Regions from separate parts of the Ferrimonas sp. YIN67 genome, predicted to be linked through region 1. Evidence: predicted binding sites of a transcription regulator. Region 1 holds the regulator's gene; each other region holds the start of a gene.
The links. The regulator ArgR, encoded in region 1, controls arginine synthesis, uptake and breakdown. The targets are predictions, from matches to a motif close to ANTGAATANNTATTCANT.

Region 1 (4,489 bases):
GCTGCGATAGCCAAACCAGTGATCAAATCCGCGGGCATTGGGCTGGAAGCGATCCGCCGTACCCAGGTGCCATTTACCGATTGCATAGGTCTCGTAACCCGCTTCCTTGAGCAGGGCAGGGATCATGATCTCTTTGGTGTCGACGCCGACGTCGCTGTCGATGCTGTCATCGGTATCACCAGGCAGGATCTCATAATCAAAGCGAGCCTGATAGCGGCCTGTCATCAAGCCAGCACGGCTTGGGGCGCAGACGGCATGGGTGGCATAGCCGTCGGTAAAGCGCACGCCGTTCTCGAAAATGGAGTCGATATGGGGCGTCTGGGCCAGGGTATTGACCGAGCCCGTCGCACTGAGTCCGCCATAATGCAGATCATCGACGAAGATCAGGACAATATTGGGTTGTTGAGCGTAGGCCGAAAAACTGCTGGTGAGGGCGAGTCCTGTGGCAAGGAGTGCTGTTTTTAGCCCGAAGTGTGATTTATGTTTCATCTCTGAATTCCCTGAGATTGTGCGTTTATTTTTTTGCGCGCTCGCTGCGCAAATTTTAAGCTGCCAGATCGAGATCTGACTCGGGAGTGGATTTACCATCTCTTTACATTACGTTCGGCTCGGCATATGGGGTGTTCAAGAGGACTCGGGCCGGCTTGGCTTCTGTGAGCTGGTGGCAGTGCGAACGGCAAAAATGATGGTGGCGCAGAGGGTTTGGCTTCTATGTTGTTCGGGGGATGCACAAACCCCCTTCAAATAGCGTTTTGTGTTGCCTTAAGGAAGGGCTTGAGGGAGCGAAGGGGGCAGGGCTTGCGCTGCATTTGGACGCTGTCCGCGCGGATCAGGCCGACAAGATCCCGGATCCGGGGCGGTCATGCACACGGTGTTTGTCGGGAGCATCCTCCATGAGCATGGCCATAAGTGAAAGGCAGAGCCAGTGAAGACGCCCCCAGGGGCTAACGTTTCCAGCTGTCCCGTTGCTGTGTGAGCGCCTCGACCCCTTTGTCAGCCTGCTTGGTATTGCCCCGCAAGCGCCAGTAGGTGTGCCCACCCAGTTGAAAGGCGTGTTGAAGCAAGCCCTGATACAGCTGCCAGGGCTCCAGGGTATCTCCCTTGGCTTGAAGGATGGAAACCATATCCGCCATGAGTTGCTCAATGTCCTGTTGCTGCTGCCTGAGCATGGGCTGGTGGCTTTGCTCGGTTGTGGTGTTGGCGGTAAAGCCCAGCGCATAGGCTTCCCGAAGGCCTTGCTCCAATTGGCCCTTGACGCTGCCACTGTTGAGTGTCTGGGGGGTGATGGTCAGTTGGGCACTCTGTCGTTTGCTGAGGATCTCGGCGAGGGCGGCTTGTGCTCGGTCATTATCTTGCCGTAACTGTGTGCGGTGTTTTTTCGCCAGATAGGCAATGTAAGCCAGGATCACGCTGGCAAAGCAGAGAAAGACGATAAGGGTAGCTTGATTCATGATCTGATTGCGGGTTACCGATGATTGCAGCGAGTGTAACCGATTTTAAGCCGGCTGCGCCTGAAATGGCGCAACCGAGGCGAGTCTTGTTTAGTCGGCGTAGTTAAACAGCTCTTTGACCATCTCCAGGGTATCGTTGAGTCGGCTGGCTTCGGATGGAGCGATAAAGATGGTGTCATCGCCGGCAATGGTACCCAGGATCCCTTCGGCTTTGCCCATGGAGTCGAGCAGGCGAGCGATCAGCTGGGCGGCCCCCGGGCTGGTGCGGACGACGATCATGGTGCCGTTGTGATCCACATCCAGAACCAGGTTCCGTAACTGGGCATTGGCAGTCGGGACCCCCAGTTCGGCGGGCAGACAGTACACCATCTCCTGCTTGGCATTGCGGGTGCGAACGGCACCGAACTTGCTGAGCATCCGGGAGACTTTGGATTGATTGATGTTGGCAAAACCGGCGGCCTGCAGAGCACTGACGATCTCTCCCTGGGAGCCGAAGCGTTCCTCTTTAAGGAGCGACTTAAATACGCGGATCAATTCCTCTTGCTGGCTGCTGTTTCTCATGACACATTATGACTGTTGGATGATGATTGACCCGATATTTTGCATAATAAGTGCCTAAAAATCAAGCTTAATTCACTTGCCAAGCATAATAATTCACCTCACAAACTTCCCATTTCGTTAGAAAATTTCATCTCCCCTTCGAACCCTGTTCGCGATCGAGTTAACGTTGCGAAGCGCTTGTGCTTTGGGTATGGTGACGGCGAAATGTCCGCTGTGACCACGGTCACATGTTAAGGGAAAGTTGGAGATATATCATGAAGGTTGCTGTGCTCGGTGCTGCTGGCGGGATTGGCCAGGCTTTGGCTCTGCTGTTGAAATTGAATCTGCCTGCTGGCAGCCAGTTGTCTCTGTACGACATTGCTCCGGTGACGCCGGGGGTGGCGGCGGACATTAGCCATATTCCGACAGCAGTAGAGGCCAAGGGGTATGCCGGGGAAGACCCGACACCGGCATTGGAAGGGGCAGACCTGGTATTGATCTCCGCTGGTGTGGCCCGTAAGCCGGGGATGGACAGGGCTGATCTATTCAATGTGAATGCCGGGATCATCCGTAACCTGGTAGGTAAAGTGGCCGATGTTGCGCCCGGTGCATGCATCGGCGTGATCACCAACCCGGTGAATACCACAGTGGCCATTGCCGCCGAAGTCCTGAAGGCAGCCGGGGTCTATGACAGGAATAAACTGTTTGGGGTCACCACCCTTGATGTGATCCGGGCGGAGACCTTTATCGCCGAGGCCAAGGGGTTGAACCCTGCCGACTTGGAAGTCAAAGTCATTGGTGGCCACAGCGGCGTGACCATTTTGCCCCTGCTGTCTCAGGTGGAAGGGGTGGCGTTCAGTGAGGAAGAGATCGCCGCTTTGACCCACAGAATTCAAAATGCCGGCACCGAGGTGGTGGAAGCCAAGGCGGGGGCCGGTTCAGCGACTTTGTCCATGGCCCAGGCGGCATGCCGTTTCGGTTTGTCCGTGGTGCGCGGTCTGCAGGGGGAGCCCAATGTGGTGGAGTGCGCCTATGTGGAAGGGAGGGGGGAGCATACCCGTTTCTTTGCTCAGCCTGTGGTGTTGGGCAAGGGGGGGCTGGAGCAGATCTTACCCTATGGTAGCCTGAGCGAGTTCGAGAAGAATGCCCTTGATGGCATGCTGGAGACCCTCAGCGGCGATATCAGCAAGGGTGAAGCCTTTGTGAATGGGTAACCCGCCCTAAGACGAAAAAAGCGCCCAGAAGGGCGCTTTTTTCGTCTTAGGGCATCGACTCAGCTTTTACGCTCTACGGCGATCCGCGCCAGACTGATCAGGGCCTCTTTGTAGGGGCTGTCCGCAAGCACATCCAGGGCGGCAATGGCCTTGTCGGCTTCCTCGATGGCACGCTTCATGGTGTAGTCCAGGGAGCCGGTATTGTCGAGGGTGGCGACCACGGCATCCACCTCATCGCAGCCGCCATTCTCGATGGCGCTGCGGATCCGCTGGGCCTGCTCCTCGTCGGCATGGGCCATGGCGTGGATCAGCGGCAGAGTGGGCTTCCCTTCGGCCAGATCATCGCCCAGGTTCTTACCCAGCTCCTCCTCGTCGGCGGTATAGTCCAGGACATCATCCACCAATTGGAAGGCGGTGCCCAGGTAACGGCCGTAGTCGGACATGGCCTGGCAAATCGCTTCCTCTTTTCCGCCAATCACCGCGGGCAGGTGCGTCGCCGCCTCGAACAGGCGCGCGGTTTTACAGTAGATCACCTGCATGTAGCTTTCTTCACTGGTGTCGGCATCGTTACAGTTCATCAACTGCAGCACTTCGCCTTCGGCCAGGACATTGGTCGCGTCCGCCAGATCTTCGAGGACCTTCAGGTTTTTCAGCTCGGTCATCATCTGAAACGAGCGGGTGTAGAGGAAATCCCCCACCAGAACGCTGGCCTGGTTGCCGAACAGGGCATTGGCCGTTTCGCGGCCACGGCGCATGGTGGACTCGTCCACCACGTCATCATGCAGCAGGGTGGCCGTGTGGATGAACTCGATAATGGCAGCCAGTTTGACGTGATCGTCGCCCTGGTACGCCACCGCACGGGCGGCCAAAACGGCCAACAGTGGACGCAGGCGTTTACCGCCGCCATTGATGATATAGAATGACAGCTGGTTGATCAGGGCCACGTCAGAGTGGAGCTGGTCGAAAATCATTTGGTTGACCGACTTCATATCGTCGTCGGCCAGGGCGCGGATGGCGTTCAGGTCCATTCTTGGGTTCCGAAAAATCTGGCTCTTAGCGGTGAAAGCTTACTATGATTATGGCTTTGCGGCTTGCCATTCTACCCAAAATGCCGGACGCGACCAGCGAATTTGCCAGCCTTGTGGAGACGGTGCGATCCTTTTCGTGATCTTTTTTGCCGACGCACTTGCCTGTTTATCGTCCATGCCGTAGAATGCGCGCCCATTGTCAAACAGTTTTAGCCACACCCTGGCCCCCATGAAAAGAGCGGGTTTCAGCGTGTGA
Region 2 (4,489 bases), on a different contig from region 1:
ATGGTGGCGATGCGGGCCTCCAGCCCCGATAGGTACCACGGGAGTTGGGCACTTCGAGCAGCAGCAACGGCATCATCCACCTGCCGTTCACTGGCACTACGCCCCCGCCACAGCTCCTGTGCGGTCGCAGGATTCAGGGAGACCATGGCCTCCCCCTGCCCTTCTGTCCAGCAATCATTAATCAAATGGCTCATGGTGTCTTTCCTTACCTCCAGGAGCGCAGCCAGGACACGGCCGGCTCGGTTTACAGGGGGAGTACCCAGACCGGATCCCCGGCCTTGATCTGCAAGGCCAGCAGACTCTGCCGACTCAAGCCGACACTGTCCCCGCTCTGACCCATCATGGCAGCGGTCCGGATCACCCGGTATTCCGGCAACCTGCCGTTACTGATCAGGTACTCTCCCTCCAGTTGTGCCCCTTCCACCTCCAAGCTCCGCCGAGATTGACATTGTTGCACCCCAAGGATCTGATCCCGCTGGCACTCGACGGTCGGTCCCGCATCGAAAATATCGACATAGTTTTTATAGCGAAACCCCTCCGCCTGCAGCAGGGCCAGGGCGGGCTCGGTTTTGGGATGCACCCGGCCCACGACGGCCTGGGCCTGAGGGCTGAGCAGATTGACATAGATGGGGTGACGCGGCATCAACTCGGCGACGAACACCTTGTCACCGATCCCGGTCAGATAATCTGCGGTCGGGAAATCGATACCAAAAAAGTGATCCTCCAGCCACTGCCAGAAGGGAGAGCGCCCCGCCTCATCACTGATCCCCCGCATCTCCGCGATCACCGTTTCGCCGAAGCGCTCAGGAAAAGCGGCCAGCATCATAAAGCGGCTGCGCGACAGCATTCGTCCGATCTGATCCCGTCGCCACTGGGGCAACAGGAACAGGGTGCACAGCTCAGAGGCGCCCGTGTAGTCATTGCACAGGGTCAGGGTCTGCACCTCTCGGCGGATCCCCAACTTCTCGGACACATGCACATCCTTGCCAAGCCGGTAGTGGTAGAAGGCATCACGGCTGCCCACAGCTGCTTCTAATCCACAGGTGCCCACCACCTGGCCCGCCTCCTCCAGCACCATCAGATAGCCTTCATCCCCGGGCTGGATCACCGCCCTGGCAAAACTGGCCTCCGAACGGGCAATTTTGCGCTTCAGCAGGGCCTCATCCACCGGCAGTGAGGTGAAACCATGGCCCGACGCCTTGGCGATGACCAACAGGGCGGGATAATCAGACTGGCGGATGGGACGGATGATCAGCATGGCAGACTCCGGAGATTAGACGGCAACGACCGTGGCCACGGCCTGCTCGAACCGGGCCAGCCCCTCGGCCACTTCGGCTTCGGAGATCACCAGACTGGGGGCAAAGCGCACCACATCGGCCCCGGCGACCAGACACATCAGGCCCGCATCGGCACTGGCCATCAGGAAGTCCCTGGCACGGCCCTTGTAGTCATCATTGAGCGCGGCGCCCAGCAGCAGACCCATGCCACGCACTTCGGCAAACACCTTAAATTTCTCATTGATCGCCTCCAGCCCGGCGCGGAATTGAGCATGACGCTCCCGCACATTCGCCAGCACCTCGGGCTTGCGGATCTCATCGATCACCGCCTGAGCCACGGCACAAGCCAGTGGATTGCCGCCGTAGGTAGAACCATGGGTGCCCACTTTAAGGCTGGCGGCAATCTTGGCGGTTGTGAGCATGGCCGCGACAGGAAAGCCCCCACCCAGCCCCTTGGCCGAGGTCAGGAGATCCGGTACGACACCAAATTGCTCATAGGCATAGAGGGTGCCAGTTCGCCCCGCCCCGGTTTGCACCTCGTCGAAGATCAACAGGGCATCGTGTTGATCACAGAGCTCACGCACCCGCCGAATAAAGGCCGGTTCGGCGGGAATGATCCCCCCTTCTCCCTGCATCGGCTCCATGATCACGGCACAGGTACGTGCACTGATGGCCGCCTCGAATGCTTCGATATCATTGTAAGGCAAGTGTTCAATGGCACCGGGTTTGGGACCAAAGCCATCGGAATAGGCCGGCTGGCCACCAACCGTCACCGTGAAGAAGGTGCGACCGTGGAAGGACTGATCGAAGGCGAGGATCTGATCCTTTTGCTCGCCATGATGTTCCAGGGCGTAGCGACGTACCAGCTTCAGAGCCGCTTCATTCGCCTCGGCACCCGAGTTGGCAAAATAGACCCGTTCAGCAAACGTGTGCTCCACCAGGGTCTGGGCCAAACGCAATGCCGGTGCATTGGTAAAGACATTCGACACATGCCATAGCTGGCCCCCTTGCTCATTCAGGGCAGCGACCATGACTGGGTGACAATGGCCCAGGCTGTTGACGGCAATGCCACCGGCAAAATCGATGAATTCACGCCCCTCGCTGTCCCAGATCCGGCTGCCTTCACCACGTATAGGAACGATATCGGCCGGACAATAATTGGGCACCATCACCTGGTCAAATTGAGCCCGAAACGGGGCATTTTGCTTACTCATTTAATCTCTCCTGTCGACCCCGAAAGCCAAAGCCCAAGGGGCAGCCACTCCTTTGCGTTAACAACAAACCCTATAAAAATACACATCAGTAGTCAAAATAAGGCACTAAAGTCCATTTTTACATGTTTTGCGTATTTATTCATGAGTGCAAGGCCACTCGCAGGGAGAGAACGACAAAATAAACACCCCCAAACGGCACAGTTTCTTCCAACCAAAGGCTACCCAGGCGGGGCAACGGCGATCACGGCCAGGCGTCCACCTTCCGGCGAACGCGAACTTATGCTTCGAGTATGATGAGATATGCACCCACCCCAAGGGGAGGGGAGCCAGGGAACAGGGAGAAACTCACATCACGGGAACAGCGACAGGAGGCCAAGGAGTCATTCGCTGCAACAAGGTCTCCTGCCCCGCTCTGCCCCCTGCGCCTGATCGCATGTGATTAACGGGGGCACTCTTCAGGCAGATAAGCCAACAACCAATGCTCCAACGTTTTTTCGGGTACCAGCTGCTGTTTACGCGCCAGTTCCAGCAGAGCAAGAAGATGGGCACGGGCCACCACGGATGACGAGGGAGACAGCAATGCAGGATCCGGGTGCGCAATCTCCGTTAATAGCGCCAGTGTTCTGTGCTGTTGCATATGCGCCAACAGCCGCCGAGACCAGCCAGGATGATGTTGCAATGGTGCCAGCAGTACCCGTCCAGGGAGACTCAACCCCAGCACGGCCTGGTGGGTGGTATTGTCTCCTCGCTCCTGAGAATACTCCAGCCAATGCTGATGCAACTCATGAAACAGGGACTCCCCGGTATTGATCAGTAGCAGGAGATCCAAGCCTTGCAGGACCGCCAACACCGCCACGGGACCAATGGGCAGCTCGCGGGCTCGCGCCAACAAGATCGCGCGTTCGCTTTGTCGCTGGATCAATCGCCAAAGCTTGCGTTTTCGCCCGCCAACCCCACCATGCTGGCTCCAATACTGAAACAGCAACCAAGGGATCACCTCTTGCAATTGGTCGATGCCAAGATAATTAAATGCCAGCCTGGGATCATGCACGGCGGGACGCTCCTGCTCTCGCTGGATCCGATTGACATGACGAAGCAGTCCTTCACAAAGCCAGGGGAGGGGTAACGCCAAGGCGAGCAGTTTTCGCCGATCGACCTGATCGTCCAGCAGGAGCTCGAGGAGCACCAAATGTTCCTGACGCACTAGAGTTCGCTGCAGCATCTCCTCTGGAGAGTTCAACGCGTCTCCCAACTCCTCGGACAAGTGGAGCCAAAAGCACTCTCGGATCCCTTGCGCCTCACGGTAGGCCCGTCGCCATTCGAGCAGACGGGTGGCCTCGGCCTCCTGCTCACACCCCAGTTTGCTGCGCCAGTAGCTCTCATCCAACAGGCTTGGCATCTCATCCCCTGCTGACGGTTTCGGCCCCATAAGAAGGAATTGCCAGACGCTCTGGTGCAGCGCGCCGGTATCGTAAAGAGGGTTTACCCCGGCAAGTGGCCTATTATCATGGCTCATGCATTCCTTGCTCCCTGAGCAGAGTCGGCGGCAAAGTGGCCGACGAAAGAGTTCCACCTCAAACTCTAGATCTCAACTGACTGCTTCGTAAATACTTTACGTTGATTTTCCTTTTCAACTTCCCCGGAGCGAGGCGATATTCTCTCGTCCCAGGCAGTACAAGACTGAACTCTGGCGCACCAAGGGAGCAGGGTCGGGAGGGCGAGAAAAACTCAACAAATCCCGAGGGGATTCACAGGAATGAGGAGAGACGCTCGCTACTGGGCCTGCTGACTGACATTACGGAGAAAGTTACCAAGCAGTTGAAGCCCCTGCTCGGTCAGGATCGACTCCGGATGGAACTGCACCCCCTCCAGCTCCAAGTGCTTATGGCGAAGGCCCATGATCTCCAGGGCGCCACTGGCCGACCGACTCCAGGCGGTCACCTCCAGGCAAGGGGGCAAGGTGGCGGGATCCACCACCAGGGAGTGATAGCGCGTCAC
Region 3 (4,489 bases), on a different contig from region 1:
GATCAAGATCTCTGTCGCCATCGATGAAAAATACTTGGAGCTAGCCGTACGCAGTCTCCATAACGCCTTTGAATTAGCCATTGATGAGTAAATCCTCACGGGTGGCTATAGATTTAATCTGGTCTAACTTTATAATACCGCTATAAGATTCTACCGCCGCTGCGGAATGAGTTAGATAAAGAGGAGCAAACAAATGCTGATTTTGACTCGCCGTGTGGGCGAAACCTTGATGATCGGTGACGAAGTCACTGTGACTGTATTGGGTGTGAAAGGAAACCAGGTTCGTATCGGTGTTAATGCACCGAAAGAGGTTTCCGTTCACCGTGAAGAGATCTACATGCGGATCCAGGCGGAAAAAGAAGGCGGGAGTACTCCTAGCGGTAACTTCTGATCCGAGAAACCGGCGCACTGCGCCGGTTTTTTTGTCTCACCCTTTTGCTCGCTCCCTCCTGTCGTTCGGTTGAATAATGCTGCTTTTTGACGCTTTCTTGTGCGAAGTGATGGCATTGAAAACAACTTGGTGAAAAAGCCGCCGAACAGTCTGTTGGGCGGAGAAAAAGGGTTTGACTTATTTTCGTCAGGTCGTAATATACGCCCCGAAACAACGGTGAGGTGGCCGAGTGGCTGAAGGCGCGCCCCTGCTAAGGGCGTATAGGTTAATCCCTATCGAGGGTTCGAATCCCTCCCTCACCGCCATTGCGCGTCCGTAGCTCAGCTGGATAGAGTACCTGGCTACGAACCAGGCGGTCGGAGGTTCGAATCCTCCCGGACGCGCCATATTTTGCAAGAGGCCGCGCCTAGCGCGGCCTCTTGGTTTTCATCGGACGAAGACCCCCCCCTTAAAGAAAGTTTTGCGCGTCCGTAGCTCAGCTGGATAGAGTACCTGGCTACGAACCAGGCGGTCGGAGGTTCGAATCCTCCCGGACGCGCCATTTTCTTTATCGCTGTGTGTCAGCGGCTCATTTAACGGAGCTAAACTGTTAAGCCTGCGCGTCCGTAGCTCAGCTGGATAGAGTACCTGGCTACGAACCAGGCGGTCGGAGGTTCGAATCCTCCCGGACGCGCCATTTTCTTTATCGCTGTGTGTCAGCGGCTCATTTAACGGAGCTAAACTGTTAAGCCTGCGCGTCCGTAGCTCAGCTGGATAGAGTACCTGGCTACGAACCAGGCGGTCGGAGGTTCGAATCCTCCCGGACGCGCCATATTTTTGAGGTCGGATTTCCGGCCTTCGCGCGGAGCGCTTCGGCGCTCAGGCGGCACAAGCAAAACTTTTTGCTTGCTGCTCCCGGACGCGCCATTTTCTTTATCGCTGTGTATCAGCGGCTCATTTAACGGAGCTAAACTGTTAAGCCTGCGCGTCCGTAGCTCAGCTGGATAGAGTACCTGGCTACGAACCAGGCGGTCGGAGGTTCGAATCCTCCCGGACGCGCCATATTTTAGACGGTCGGATTGTCGGCCTTCGCGCGGAGCGCTTCGGCGCTCAGGCGGCGCAAGTAAAACTTTTTGCTTGCGGATTCCGCCTTTGCCCTCCCGGACGCGCATTATCACAAAGCCCCGACCAAATGGTTGGGGCTTTGTCGTTCTACAACCGTTCGCTCTCTCTATTTCAATCGTTTCCTTCCTTATGCAAAGCGTCCTCCGGCCATTTCAGATTCGGGAGATCCCGTTTTGCTCGCATTTTTCTGCGCAATCCCCTGGCTGGGTGCTGCCAGGCAGTTTACTGCACTGCATCTTGATTCATCAGTAGGGTTGCATCCTGCGCCTTGACACTTTGCCATCACCTGTTGGTTGTCAGCATCAAGCGGGCTGGAGTGGCTTCTTATTCACTTCTTGTGCGTAAACATGGCCCTTACTTGGTCTTACCAATTTAAAACCGCAGGTGTCATGAATATCTTTTATCAGTAAATCACCGTGTTAGTGGTAAAACCAATGTTCACGCGTCATGGTTTTGACATTTTTATTCCACCTGTGTGAATATCGATGCCCTTATACGATAACGATAAAAGTGCCCGAGTATGGATACCTTGCTGCCCCAGCTGCTTGATGCGGCGAATGTAATGCTGACCGGTATGGTACTGGTCTTCCTCTTCCTTTCTTTACTGGTGGGAGGTCTGCGCATCTTGGCTTTGGCCTGTGCGCCAACCCCTCGAAGTGAGGTGGAAACGCCCGCCGCTACGGCGGCATCGTTATCACCACAAATTTTGGCTGCCATTGGTGCTGCCATCCACCAACACCGTGCTAATGAAGGGAAAACATCATGACTAAAGCGCTCGCCTTAACCGACGTCGTATTGCGCGATGCCCATCAATCCTTGCTCGCGACGCGCATGCGTCTGGATGATATGTTGCCGGTCGCTGAACAGTTGGATCAGATCGGCTACTGGTCACTGGAGAGCTGGGGAGGTGCAACCTTCGATGCCTGCATTCGTTATCTTGGCGAAGATCCCTGGTACCGGATCCGTGCACTGAAAGAGGCCATGCCTAAGACGCCCCAACAGATGTTGCTGCGGGGCCAAAACCTGTTGGGTTATCGTCACTATGCGGACGATGTGGTGGAAACCTTTGTTAAGCGTGCCTATCACAGCGGTGTGGAAGTCTTTCGCATCTTCGATGCGATGAACGATGTGCGCAACCTGAAGACTGCGATCAAGGCGGTGACGGCGGTTGGCGGACATGCTCAGGGCACCCTGTCGTTTACGACTTCTCCCGTACACAACCTGGATACTTGGCTGACCATGGCCAAGGAGTTGGAGTCGATGGGCTGTCAGTCGCTGTGCATCAAGGATATGGCCGGCTTGCTTGGCCCCTACGAGGCCGATGAGTTGATCCGAGCACTGAAAGATCAGACTCAGTTACCGATTGCCATGCAGTGCCACGCCACGACGGGCCTGTCGACCGCGACCTATCAGAAGGCGATCGATGCCGGCATTGACGTGCTGGATACCGCCATCTCCTCCATGAGCATGACCTATGGGCACACCGCAACTGAGACCGTGATGGCCATGGTCGCGGGAACAGAGCGCGATACCGGCCTGGACCCGGTCAAACTCGAAGGGATTGCCGCACACTTCCGCCAGGTGCGCACCAAGTACGCTCAATTTGAAGGGGCCCTTAAAGGAGTCGATGCACGCATCCTGAAGGCTCAGGTGCCCGGTGGCATGCTGACCAATATGGAAAACCAGCTCAAGGAGCAGGGGGCAACGGATCGCCTTGACGAAGTACTGGCTGAGATCCCGCGAGTTCGCGAAGATCTGGGTTTCATTCCTCTGGTGACCCCCACCTCTCAAATTGTCGGCACCCAGTCGGTGATCAACGTATTGACCGGCGAACGCTATAAGAGTATCGCCAAGGAAACGGCCGGTGTGTTGAAGGGGGAGTATGGTGCCACGCCTGCCCCGGTTAATGCCCAGCTTCAGGAGCGCGTGCTGGAAGGGGGGGAAGTGATCACTGAACGTCCGGCCGATCGCCTGGCGCCTGAGATTGCTCGATTGACCGAAGAGTGGCAGCAACTGGCTGCATCCGAGGGGATCCCTCTGGCCGATGAGCCCGTTGACGATGTACTGATCTATGCTCTGTTCCCTCAGATTGGACGCAAGTTCCTGAAGCACCGTGGCGATGCGTCTGCCTTTGAGCCGGCTCCAACCGGCGAGACGGCCCCTCAGGCCCCGGCGAGCCAACCGGCCCAGGGAGAGGCTGCCAGCTATCAGGTTCGCGTTGATGGTCAGGTGTTTAATGTTGAGGTGGGCGCAGCCGGCACGCTGGAAACCGTCGTGCCTGCTGCTTCAGCAGCGCCTGTTGCGCCAATTGCCCCCGTTACGCCAAGCGCGCCAAGCTCGGTTGCGACCAGCAAGGTGACTGCCCCCTTGGCCGGTAATGTCTTTAAGATCCCGGTAAGCCCGGGTCAGCAAGTCGCCAAAGGGGAAGTGGTCCTGATCCTCGAAGCCATGAAGATGGAGACGGAGATCCGGGCTGCTCAAGCCGGCAAGGTGTCAGATCTGCACGTGAAAGAGGGTGATAGTGTCACCGTCGGTGCCGATCTGGTTAGCCTGGTGTAGGGGGAAAGATGGAAGGTTTTCAGGACTTCTGGTACTCCACCGGGATCGCCAATTTCGAGTTGGGCCAAGTCGTGATGATGGTAGTGGGGGGGATCCTCCTCTACCTGGCCATTGCGAAGAAATTTGAGCCCCTGCTGTTGGTGCCGATTGGTTTCGGTGCCGTATTGGCGAACATTCCTGCCGCCGGTTTTACCGAGCCCGGTGGTCTGCTCTATTACGCTTACGAGATCGGGATCAAGAGCGGGGTCTTTCCGCTGCTGATCTTTATGGGCGTCGGTGCTATGACCGACTTCGGTGCGCTGATCGCCAACCCCAGGACCCTGTTCCTGGGGGCCGCGGCTCAGTTTGGGATCTTTGCGACTTTGCTCGGGGCCATCGCCTTGAATGCAATCCCCGGATTTGATTTCACCCTGAAGGATGCGGCGGCCATTGCGA

Region 2: AC2D8U_RS15370 (aspartate aminotransferase family protein) is a predicted target of ArgR. The motif match lies at 2,618-2,635, and genes of this name have one in related genera.
Region 3: AC2D8U_RS09515 (OadG family transporter subunit) is a predicted target of ArgR. The motif match lies at 1,811-1,828, and genes of this name have one in related genera.

The regions. Positions count from the first base shown of each region.
Region 1 covers NZ_JBXVVJ010000005.1:276,391-280,879, forward strand. The annotation lists gene AC2D8U_RS13065 (sulfatase-like hydrolase/transferase) at 1-489, opposite strand, end outside; gene AC2D8U_RS13070 (hypothetical protein) at 945-1,451, opposite strand; gene argR (transcriptional regulator ArgR) at 1,542-2,012, opposite strand; gene mdh (malate dehydrogenase) at 2,267-3,205, shown strand; gene ispB (octaprenyl diphosphate synthase) at 3,265-4,233, opposite strand.
Region 2 covers NZ_JBXVVJ010000007.1:190,121-194,609, forward strand. The annotation lists gene astD (succinylglutamate-semialdehyde dehydrogenase) at 1-194, opposite strand, end outside; gene astA (arginine N-succinyltransferase) at 245-1,258, opposite strand; gene AC2D8U_RS15370 (aspartate aminotransferase family protein) at 1,274-2,491, opposite strand; gene AC2D8U_RS15375 (hypothetical protein) at 2,931-4,007, opposite strand; gene AC2D8U_RS15380 (anthranilate synthase component II) at 4,265-4,489, opposite strand, start outside.
Region 3 covers NZ_JBXVVJ010000003.1:516,733-521,221, reverse strand. The annotation lists gene AC2D8U_RS09555 (aspartate kinase) at 1-91, shown strand, start outside; gene csrA (carbon storage regulator CsrA) at 194-391, shown strand; tRNA gene AC2D8U_RS09545 (tRNA-Ser) at 607-696, shown strand; tRNA gene AC2D8U_RS09540 (tRNA-Arg) at 701-777, shown strand; tRNA gene AC2D8U_RS09535 (tRNA-Arg) at 856-932, shown strand; tRNA gene AC2D8U_RS09530 (tRNA-Arg) at 991-1,067, shown strand; tRNA gene AC2D8U_RS09525 (tRNA-Arg) at 1,126-1,202, shown strand; tRNA gene AC2D8U_RS09520 (tRNA-Arg) at 1,356-1,432, shown strand; gene AC2D8U_RS09515 (OadG family transporter subunit) at 2,016-2,261, shown strand; gene oadA (sodium-extruding oxaloacetate decarboxylase subunit alpha) at 2,258-4,054, shown strand; gene AC2D8U_RS09505 (sodium ion-translocating decarboxylase subunit beta) at 4,063-4,489, shown strand, end outside.